Regions from separate parts of the Kosakonia sp. SMBL-WEM22 genome, predicted to be linked through region 2. Evidence: predicted binding sites of a transcription regulator. Region 2 holds the regulator's gene; each other region holds the start of a gene.
What was found. Region 2 encodes sigma-54, which starts transcription at its own class of promoters, with help from an activator protein. Its sites were predicted from a motif close to GTTGGCACANNTTTCGCTNT; they were not measured.
Positions count from the first base shown of each region.

Region 1: the regulator sigma-54 is predicted to act here: its motif matches at 1,499-1,518, upstream of glnA (glutamate--ammonia ligase).
Region 3: the regulator sigma-54 is predicted to act here: its motif matches at 1,834-1,853, upstream of glnK (P-II family nitrogen regulator).

Region 1 covers NZ_CP051488.1:4,965,618-4,968,899, forward strand. The annotation lists gene typA (ribosome-dependent GTPase TypA) at 1-1,227, opposite strand, end outside; gene glnA (glutamate--ammonia ligase) at 1,608-3,017, shown strand; gene glnL (nitrogen regulation protein NR(II)) at 3,219-3,282, shown strand, end outside.
Region 2 covers NZ_CP051488.1:4,420,349-4,423,630, reverse strand. The annotation lists gene ptsN (PTS IIA-like nitrogen regulatory protein PtsN) at 1-471, opposite strand, end outside; gene hpf (ribosome hibernation promoting factor) at 552-839, opposite strand; gene rpoN (RNA polymerase factor sigma-54) at 862-2,295, opposite strand; gene lptB (LPS export ABC transporter ATP-binding protein) at 2,344-3,069, opposite strand; gene lptA (lipopolysaccharide ABC transporter substrate-binding protein LptA) at 3,076-3,282, opposite strand, start outside.
Region 3 covers NZ_CP051488.1:1,218,714-1,221,995, forward strand. The annotation lists gene HF650_RS05760 (SmdB family multidrug efflux ABC transporter permease/ATP-binding protein) at 1-1,651, shown strand, start outside; gene glnK (P-II family nitrogen regulator) at 1,906-2,244, shown strand; gene amtB (ammonium transporter AmtB) at 2,276-3,282, shown strand, end outside.

The DNA of each region.
Region 1 (3,282 bases), 550 kb from region 2:
CTCTTCAACGTCCAGCGTTACGTTCTCGAACGGCTCTTGTTTACGGCCGTCGATTTCGCGGAAGATAACTTTCGGACGGGAAACCGCCATTTCGAAACCTTCACGACGCATGTTTTCGATCAGAACAGAGAGGTGCAGCTCACCACGACCGGATACGCGGAATGCATCAGCGTCTTCGGTCTCTTCAACGCGCAGCGCAACGTTGTGCACCAGCTCTTTGTTCAGGCGGTCAAGGATCTGACGAGAGGTAACATATTTACCCTCTTTGCCACAGAACGGAGAGGTGTTGACGTTGAAGAACATGGTTACGGTCGGCTCATCAACGGAGAGCGCCGGCAGCGCTTCGACATTCTGCGGATCGCAGATGGTGTCGGAGATGTTCAGCTCGCCCAGACCGGTAATCGCAATGATGTCGCCCGCTTCCGCGATGTCGCTCTCAATACGCTCCAGGCCCAGGTGAGTCAGCACTTTGCCCACTTTACCGTTACGGGTTTTGCCTTCGCTATCGATGATAGTGACCTGCTGGTTCGGCTTCACTTTACCGCGCTTGATACGGCCGATGCCGATTACGCCAACGTAGTTGTTGTAATCGAGCTGGGAAACCTGCATCTGCAGCGTGCCGTCGAGATCGACATTCGGTGCCGGTACATGTTCAACAATCGCCTGGTACAGCGGGGTCATGTCTTCAGCCATGTTTTCGTGGTCCAGACCCGCGATACCGTTCAGCGCAGAAGCGTAAACGATCGGGAAGTCCAGCTGCTCGTCGGTCGCGTCGAGGTTAACGAACAGGTCGAAGACCTGATCAACAACCCAGTCCGGACGCGCGCCAGGACGGTCAACTTTGTTGATTACCACAATAGGTTTCAGACCATGGGCAAATGCTTTTTTGGTCACGAAGCGCGTTTGCGGCATCGGGCCGTCAAATGCGTCAACCACCAGCAGCACGGAATCGACCATGGACATTACACGCTCAACTTCACCACCGAAGTCGGCGTGCCCTGGGGTATCAACGATGTTGATACGATAATCATTCCATTTGATAGCGGTGTTTTTAGCGAGGATGGTAATCCCACGCTCTTTCTCCAAATCGTTGGAGTCCATCACACGCTCTTGAGTTTCAGCACGTTCGTCGAACGTACCGGATTGCTGCAGCAGCTTGTCAACCAGGGTCGTTTTACCATGGTCAACGTGAGCAATGATGGCGATGTTACGCAGATTTTCGATCACAACTTTGCCTCAGGCATTAGAAATAGCGCGTTATTGTACACGTATTAATCGAAGGACTAAACAGGATCACAAACATACCCTGCAAACAAGTATTGCAGAGTTGCTTTGTGATCGCTTTCACGGAGCGTTAAAAGGGGCAAATAACGAAAATTGCACCAATATGGTGCTCTATGTTTCCATAAAAGCACTATATTGGTGCAAGGTAACCATCATGGTGCAGCCCTTTTGCACTATGCCGAGCATGATAACGCCTTTTTAGGAGGATTTAAAAGTTGGCATAGATTTCGCTTATCCATTGTACGGCAACTACGCCAGATTTACGTAGTTATTAGAAGACTTCGTTACCACGACGACAATGACAATCCCGGGAGAGTTTAAGTATGTCCGCTGAACACGTTTTGACGATGCTGAATGAGCACGAAGTGAAGTTTGTCGATCTGCGCTTCACAGATACCAAAGGTAAAGAACAGCACGTCACGATCCCAGCCCATCAGGTCAACGCTGACTTCTTCGAAGAAGGCAAAATGTTTGATGGTTCTTCGATTGGCGGCTGGAAAGGCATCAACGAATCCGACATGGTGCTGATGCCGGACGCCACTACCGCTGTCATTGACCCGTTCTACGAAGAGTCTACGCTGATTATTCGCTGCGATATCCTCGAGCCAGGCACCATGCAGGGCTACGATCGCGATCCGCGCTCCATCGCCAAACGCGCTGAAGAGTACCTGCGCTCCACCGGTTTGGCAGACACCGTGCTGTTCGGGCCAGAGCCGGAGTTCTTCCTGTTTGACGACGTACGTTTCGGCAGCTCCATTTCCGGTTCCAGCGTTGCTATCGACGATATCGAAGGCGCATGGAACACCACCACCAAATATGAAGGTGGTAACAAAGGTCACCGTCCGGCTGTGAAAGGCGGTTACTTCCCGGTTCCGCCGGTAGACTCCTCTCAGGATCTGCGCTCCACCATGTGTCTGGTGATGGAAGAGATGGGCCTGGTGGTTGAAGCGCATCACCACGAAGTGGCGACTGCGGGTCAGAACGAAGTGGCAACCCGCTTCAACACCATGACCAAAAAAGCGGACGAAATTCAGATTTACAAATATGTGGTACATAACGTTGCGCACCGCTTCGGTAAAACCGCGACCTTTATGCCGAAACCGATGTTCGGTGATAACGGTTCCGGTATGCACTGCCACATGTCCCTCTCCAAGAACGGTACCAACCTGTTCTCTGGCGACAAATACGCGGGCCTGTCTGAAATGGCGCTGTACTACATCGGCGGCGTAATCAAACACGCTAAAGCGATCAACGCCCTCTCTAACCCGACCACCAACTCCTACAAGCGTCTGGTCCCGGGTTACGAAGCACCGGTTATGCTGGCTTACTCTGCGCGTAACCGTTCCGCATCAATCCGTATTCCGGTTGTTGCTTCTCCGAAAGCGCGTCGTATTGAAGTGCGCTTCCCGGACCCGGCTGCAAACCCGTACCTGTGCTTCGCCGCGCTGCTGATGGCGGGTCTGGATGGTATTAAGAACAAAATCCACCCGGGCGAAGCAATGGACAAAAACCTGTACGATCTGCCGCCGGAAGAGGCGAAAGAGATCCCGCAGGTTGCAGGCTCCCTGGAAGAAGCGCTTAACGCGCTGGATGCTGACCGCGAGTTCCTGACTGCCGGCGGCGTATTCACCGACGACGCTATCGATGCTTATATCGCGCTGCGTATGGAAGAGAACGACCGTGTTCGCATGACGCCGCACCCGGTAGAGTTTGAACTCTATTACAGCGTTTAATTACGTCATTAATACTCGGCCGATTTCTCGTCACAGCCAGCTGATGGCGAGAAAAAGGCCAGAGAATTTTTAGTTGCCGTGGAAACTTTGGCCCATCACACGATGGGCTTTTTTCGCCGACAACAACCTGATCTCACGCGCTTTTTCTTTCTATAACGCTATACTGCACAAAATTGGTGCATATCTCCGGGAGACTGCTACATGGCAAGCGGCGCGCTGCCCGATGCTGGGCAGATCCTCAACTCTTTGATCAACAGCATCCTGC
Region 2 (3,282 bases):
TTCTGTCTGGGTGATGATCGCATAGAGCTCTTCATCACTCTGCGCGCCGCGCAGACGTCGACAAATGGTTTTATCCGCCAGCCGCTTGGCCACCAGCGAAAGCGTGTGCAGGTGCGTTTTAGTTTGATCTGCCGGCACCAGCAGCGCAAAGAGCAGATCAACGGGTTGGTTATCGATAGCGTCGAAGGCAATCGGCGTTTCGAGTTGCACAAACACGCCGACGGCGCGGAGTGTATCTTCCTCGAGCTTACCGTGGGGAATGGCGATACCGTTTCCAATGCCGGTGCTGCCCATTTTTTCACGCGTAAGAACTGCCTCGAAGACCACCTGTGGCGGCAGACCTAGCTGTTTCGCCGCCAGCTCGCTGATAATTTCCAGCGCGCGTTTTTTGCTCTGGCAGTGTACGCCGCTACGGGTACATTCCTGGTTAAGCACTGTGCTCAGTTGAAGAGCCGAATCGTTATTCATCATAATTTCACCTAAGCGACGCCGGAGCCAGCACCCAACCGGGTTGCGGTCGGGTGCAACGCGCCAGACAGACGCCCGGACAATTAGTGTTGTTTCAGTTTATCTTTATGCTTCGTGAGCTGCCGCGCCAGTTTATCAATTAAACCGTCAATAGCAGCATACATATCTTGTCCTTCCGCACTGGCATGCAGTTCGCCTCCATTCACATGCAGCGTGGCATCTGAAATGTGCGTCACCTTTTCCACTTTCAACACAACATAAACCTGGTTAATCCTGTCGAAATAGTGCTCCAGCTTGGCAAATTTGCTGTTTACAAACTCGCGCAGGGCATCGGTAATCTCAACGTTTTGTCCGGTGATGTTTAGCTGCATAGTGTCTTCCTTATCGGTTGGGTCACACCAGCTGTTTACGCTGGTTAGACGGCGGAATGGATAAAGATTCTCGATACTTCGCAACGGTTCGCCGCGCGACCATGATCCCCTGATCGGAGAGCAGGGTCGTCAGCTTACTGTCGCTCAGTGGTTTTGCAGGGTTTTCCGCGGCGATTAACTTCTTAACCAGTGCGCGAATGGCCGTGGAGGAAGCTTCGCCGCCGCCTTCGGTATTAACATGGCTGGAGAAGAAATACTTCAGTTCAAAAATGCCGCGAGGACTGTGCAGGTACTTCTGGGTGGTAACACGAGAGATAGTGGACTCGTGCATCTCGACGGCCTGGGCGATATCTGCCAGCACCATCGGTTTCATAAATTCTTCGCCCTGCTCAAAGAAAGCCTGCTGCTGCTCGACGATGCAGCGGCTGACGCGCAGCAGCGTGTCGTTGCGGCTCTCCAGACTTTTGATCAACCACTTCGCTTCCTGCAAATTACTGCGAATGAACTGCGTGTCGGCGTCGTTGCGTCCGCCGCTGCCCATCGCTGCATACTGCTGGTTGATCTTAAGGCGTGGAATGCTGTCGGCGTTGAGTTCCACTACCCAGCGCCCATTGTGTTTGCGCACCAGTACATCGGGGATCACATACTCCGGCTCGCTGGTCTGGATCGACTGGCCAGGACGCGGATCGAGAGACTGGATCAGATTGACCGCCTCTTTAAGCACATCCTCTTTTAGGCGCGTGACGCGCATCAACGAGCGAAAGTCATGATTGGCCAGCAGATCGAGATGATCGCAGATGATAAGCCGGGCCTCTTCGCACCACGGCGTCGCTTTCGCGAACTGGGAGAGTTGAACCAGCAGGCAGTCGCGCAGGTCCCGCGCTGCAACGCCAACAGGATCGAAACGCTGAACGCGCTTTAGCACCGCTTCGACCTCATCCATGCCAATCTCGTCATTCCCCATGCTCTCGAGGATCTCCGCAAGCGTCACGGTGAGATAGCCAGTTTCGTCGACGGCATCAACGATCGACGTCGCAATGGCGCGATCCGTATCGGAGAAGGGGGTCAGCTCAACCTGCCACATCAGGTAATCCTGTAGCGACTGGGTAGTTTCGCCCTGGTAGATCGGCAGTTCATCATCAATGTAATCATTACTGCTGCCTGACGGGGTGCCAGCGGTGTAGATCTCATCCCAGCTGGCATCCAGCGGCAGTTCATCGGGCATCTCTTTCTGTTCGAGTGCATCCGCAGTGTCCAGGCCATCTTTTTCCTGAACCTGTTCGCTATCCACTTCTTCGTGAAGATCGGTTTGTTCCAACAGTGGGTTGCTCTCCAGCGCCTGCTGAAGTTCCTGCTGAAGTTCCAACGTGGACAACTGCAAAAGACGAATGGCCTGTTGCAGTTGTGGCGTCATGGCTAGCTGTTGGCTAAGCCGTAGTTGCAAACCTTGCTTCATATTCAGAACAGCACTCTCCGACAAAAAATGTCAATGAACCTTACCCTATCAGAGTCTGAAGTCTTCCCCAAGATATACGCGCTTAACGTGTTCGTCTTCAAGGATTTGCTGCGGCGTGCCGTGGGCGATGAGATGCCCCTGGCTGACAATATAGGCGCGCTCACAAACAGCCAGCGTTTCGCGCACGTTGTGATCGGTAATCAGCACCCCAAGCCCGCTGTCGCGCAGATGTTCAATAATGCGTTTGATGTCGATAACCGAGATCGGGTCAACGCCGGCAAAGGGTTCATCGAGCAGGATAAATTTCGGGTTGGCCGCCAGCGCGCGGGCAATCTCGACGCGACGGCGTTCACCGCCGGAGAGCGCCTGGCCCATGCTGTCGCGCAGGTGATCAATATGGAACTCTTCCATCAGCTCATTGGCGCGATCTTCACGCTGTTCCGCAGTGAGATCGTCACGAATCTGCAGCACCGCCATCAGGTTGTCGTAGACGCTGAGGCGTCGGAAGATGGAGGCTTCTTGCGGCAGATAGCCGATACCGCGGCGCGCGCGCGCATGCAGCGGCAGCAGGCTGATATCTTCATCATCAATAATGATGTTGCCTGCATCGCGCGCGACAATGCCAACCACCATATAGAAGGTGGTGGTTTTCCCTGCGCCGTTAGGGCCAAGCAAGCCGACGATTTCACCGGAGTTAACGGTCAGACTGACGTCTTCGACCACGCGACGGCCTTTGTAAGCCTTGGCGAGATTCTTTGCAGTTAATGTTGCCATAACGGATTAGTTACTCTTCTTTTGCGCCGGGGCCGGGGCGGATTTATTGCTCTTGTCCTGCAGCTGCGACGGTACCAGTACGGTTGTCACGCGCTTACCTTTGTCGCTGAATGCCTGCATCTTCTGCTCTTTCACCAGGTAGGTGATTTTGTCGCCAGCAACATTGCTGTCTAACTGCTCGAGATAGGCATTACCGGTCAGGATGACGAAATC
Region 3 (3,282 bases), 1.8 Mb from region 2:
GGCGCTGATCAGCTACTTTATCGATAATATGGTGGCGAAAAGCTACCTGCCGCTCGGGCTTATCGCCGGGCTGGCAGCGGCCTATGTTGGTCTGCAACTGCTGGCGGCGGGGCTGCACTACGCCCAGGCGTTGCTCTTTAACCAGGCGGCGGTCGGCGTGGTGCAACAGCTGCGTACCGATGTGATGGATGCCGCGCTGCGCCAGCCGCTCAGCGCTTTCGACACGCAGCCGGTAGGGCAGATTATTTCGCGCGTGACCAACGACACCGAAGTGATCCGCGATCTCTACGTCACGGTGGTCGCCACCGTGCTGCGCAGCGCAGCGCTGATTGGCGCAATGCTGGTGGCGATGTTCAGCCTCGACTGGCGCATGGCGCTGGTGGCGATGGGCATTTTCCCGGCGGTGATTATCGTGATGTTGATCTATCAGCGTTTCAGCACGCCAATTGTGCGGCGTATGCGCGCTTACCTTGCCGATATTAATGACGGCTTTAACGAAATCATCAACGGCATGAGCGTGATCCAGCAGTTTCGCCAGCAAGCGCGCTTCGGTGAGCGCATGAGCGACGCCAGCCGCTCGCACTACCTTGCGCGGATGCAAACCCTGCGTCTCGATGGCTTCCTGCTGCGCCCGCTGCTAAGCCTCTTTTCGGCGCTGGTGCTCTGTGGGTTGTTGATGCTGTTTGGCTTCTCGACCGTCGGCACGGTGGAGGTTGGGGTGCTGTACGCCTTTATCAGCTACCTTGGCCGACTTAACGAGCCGCTGATCGAGCTGACGACGCAGCAGTCGATGCTGCAACAGGCGGTGGTCGCCGGTGAGCGCGTCTTCGAACTGATGGACCGGCCACGGCAGAACTACGGCGACGACGAGACGCCGCTGCACAGCGGAGCGATCGACATTGAAAACCTCTCCTTCGCCTACCGCGAAGATCAGTTGGTATTGCAGGATATCTCCCTGCATGTGGAGCCGCGCAGCTTTGTCGCGCTGGTCGGTCATACCGGCAGCGGTAAAAGCACCCTCGCCAGTCTACTGATGGGCTACTACCCGTTAACCCAAGGGGAGATCCGCCTCGACGGTCGCCCGCTCTCCACCCTCGGTCACAGCGCGCTGCGAAAAGGCGTCGCGATGGTGCAGCAGGACCCGGTGGTGCTGGCCGACAGCTTCTTCGCCAACGTCACCCTTGGACGGGATATCAGCGAAGAGCGCGTCTGGCAGGCGCTGGAGATCGTCCAGCTTGCCGATCTGGCACGCACCATGAGCGAAGGGATCTACACCCGCCTCGGCGAGCAGGGGAATAATCTCTCCGTCGGGCAGAAACAGCTGCTGGCGCTGGCGCGCGTGCTGGTAGATGCTCCGCAGATCCTGATCCTGGATGAAGCGACGGCAAATATCGACTCCGGCACCGAGCAGGCGATCCAGCAGGCACTGGCGGCGATCCGCGAGAAGACTACGCTGGTGGTGATCGCCCACCGCTTATCGACCATTGTCGAAGCGGAAACCATTCTGGTGCTGCACCGCGGCCAGGCGGTTGAGCGCGGTACGCATCAGCAGTTGCTGGCAGCGAAAGGGCGCTACTATCAGATGTATCAGCTGCAGTTAGCTGGTGAAGAGCTGGCGGCGAGCGCGCGGGAAGAGTCCCTCAGCGCCTGATGCACCAAAATTAAGCACCCGGGGCGCGCCTGCGCCTGGTGGTGCAAAAATGTAACGCACCATGCACTCTCATGGTGCGTTTTTCTTTTTCCCGTCACGCTTGTCCTGCCTGTGCGCTTGCGCTGCCCATCACTGCCTCTGGCTTTGTCTATTTCTTACGCGAAAACGCGCGCCTTCACATTTCTGGCACACCCCTTGCAATAACTTCCTCATGTTGGCTGCGTCCATTTGCGAATGTCGAGTGAGGGGAATCTATGAAGCTGGTAACCGTGGTGATTAAGCCATTCAAACTTGAAGATGTGCGTGAAGCGCTCTCTTCGATTGGTATTCAGGGGCTGACCGTGACGGAAGTAAAAGGGTTTGGCCGTCAGAAGGGGCATGCCGAGCTTTACCGCGGTGCGGAGTACAGCGTCAACTTCCTGCCAAAAGTAAAAATCGACGTGGCGATCGCCGACGATCAGCTTGATGAGGTGATCGATATCATCAGCAAAGCGGCCTACACCGGAAAAATTGGCGACGGCAAAATATTTGTTGCCGAACTCGAACGCGTGATCCGTATTCGTACCGGCGAAGCCGACGAAGCGGCGCTGTAATAGCTGACACACAGTGATAGGGATCGGAAAAATGAGAATGAAAACAGTAAAAGCTACCCTTGCCTCGCTGGCTTTGCTGCCGGGCCTGGCACTTGCCGCGCCGGCCGTTGCGGATAAAGCAGATAACGGTTTTATGATGATTTGCACCGCGCTGGTGCTGTTTATGTCCATTCCGGGCATCGCGCTCTTTTACGGTGGCCTGATCCGGGGCAAAAACGTGCTCTCAATGCTGACCCAGGTGGCGGTCACCTTCGCGCTGGTCTGCATTCTCTGGGTGGTCTACGGCTATTCGCTCGCCTTCAGTGAAGGCAACAGCTTCTTCGGCAGCTTCAACTGGGTGATGCTGAAAAATATCGCCCTCACCGATGTGATGGGCAGCATCTATCAATATATCCATGTCGCCTTCCAGGGCTCCTTCGCCTGCATCACCGTGGGGCTTATCGTCGGCGCGCTCGCCGAGCGTATTCGCTTCTCTGCGGTGCTGATCTTTGTGGTGGTGTGGATGACGCTCTCCTATGTGCCGATTGCGCACATGGTGTGGGGCGGCGGTCTGCTGGCAACCCACGGCGCGCTTGATTTTGCGGGCGGTACGGTGGTGCACATTAACGCCGCGATTGCAGGCCTCGTAGGCGCGTACCTGATTGGCAAACGCGTCGGCTTCGGCAAAGAGGCGTTTAAACCGCACAACCTGCCGATGGTCTTTATCGGTACCGCGATCCTCTATGTTGGCTGGTTCGGCTTCAACGCCGGTTCGGCGAGCAGCGCCAACGAAATTGCCGCGCTGGCCTTTGTGAACACTGTGGTTGCTACTGCTGCCGCAATCCTCTCCTGGGTCTTTGGCGAGTGGGCAATGCGCGGTAAGCCGTCGCTGCTCGGTGCCTGCTCCGGTGCGATTGCTGGCCTGGTTGGTATCACCCCGGCGTGCGGTTATGTCGGTGTCGGCGGCGCGCTGATCGTGGGTCTGGTGTGCGGTCTGGCCGGTCTGTGGGGCGTGACGGCGCTGAAACGTATGCTGCGCGTCGATGATCCGTGTGATGT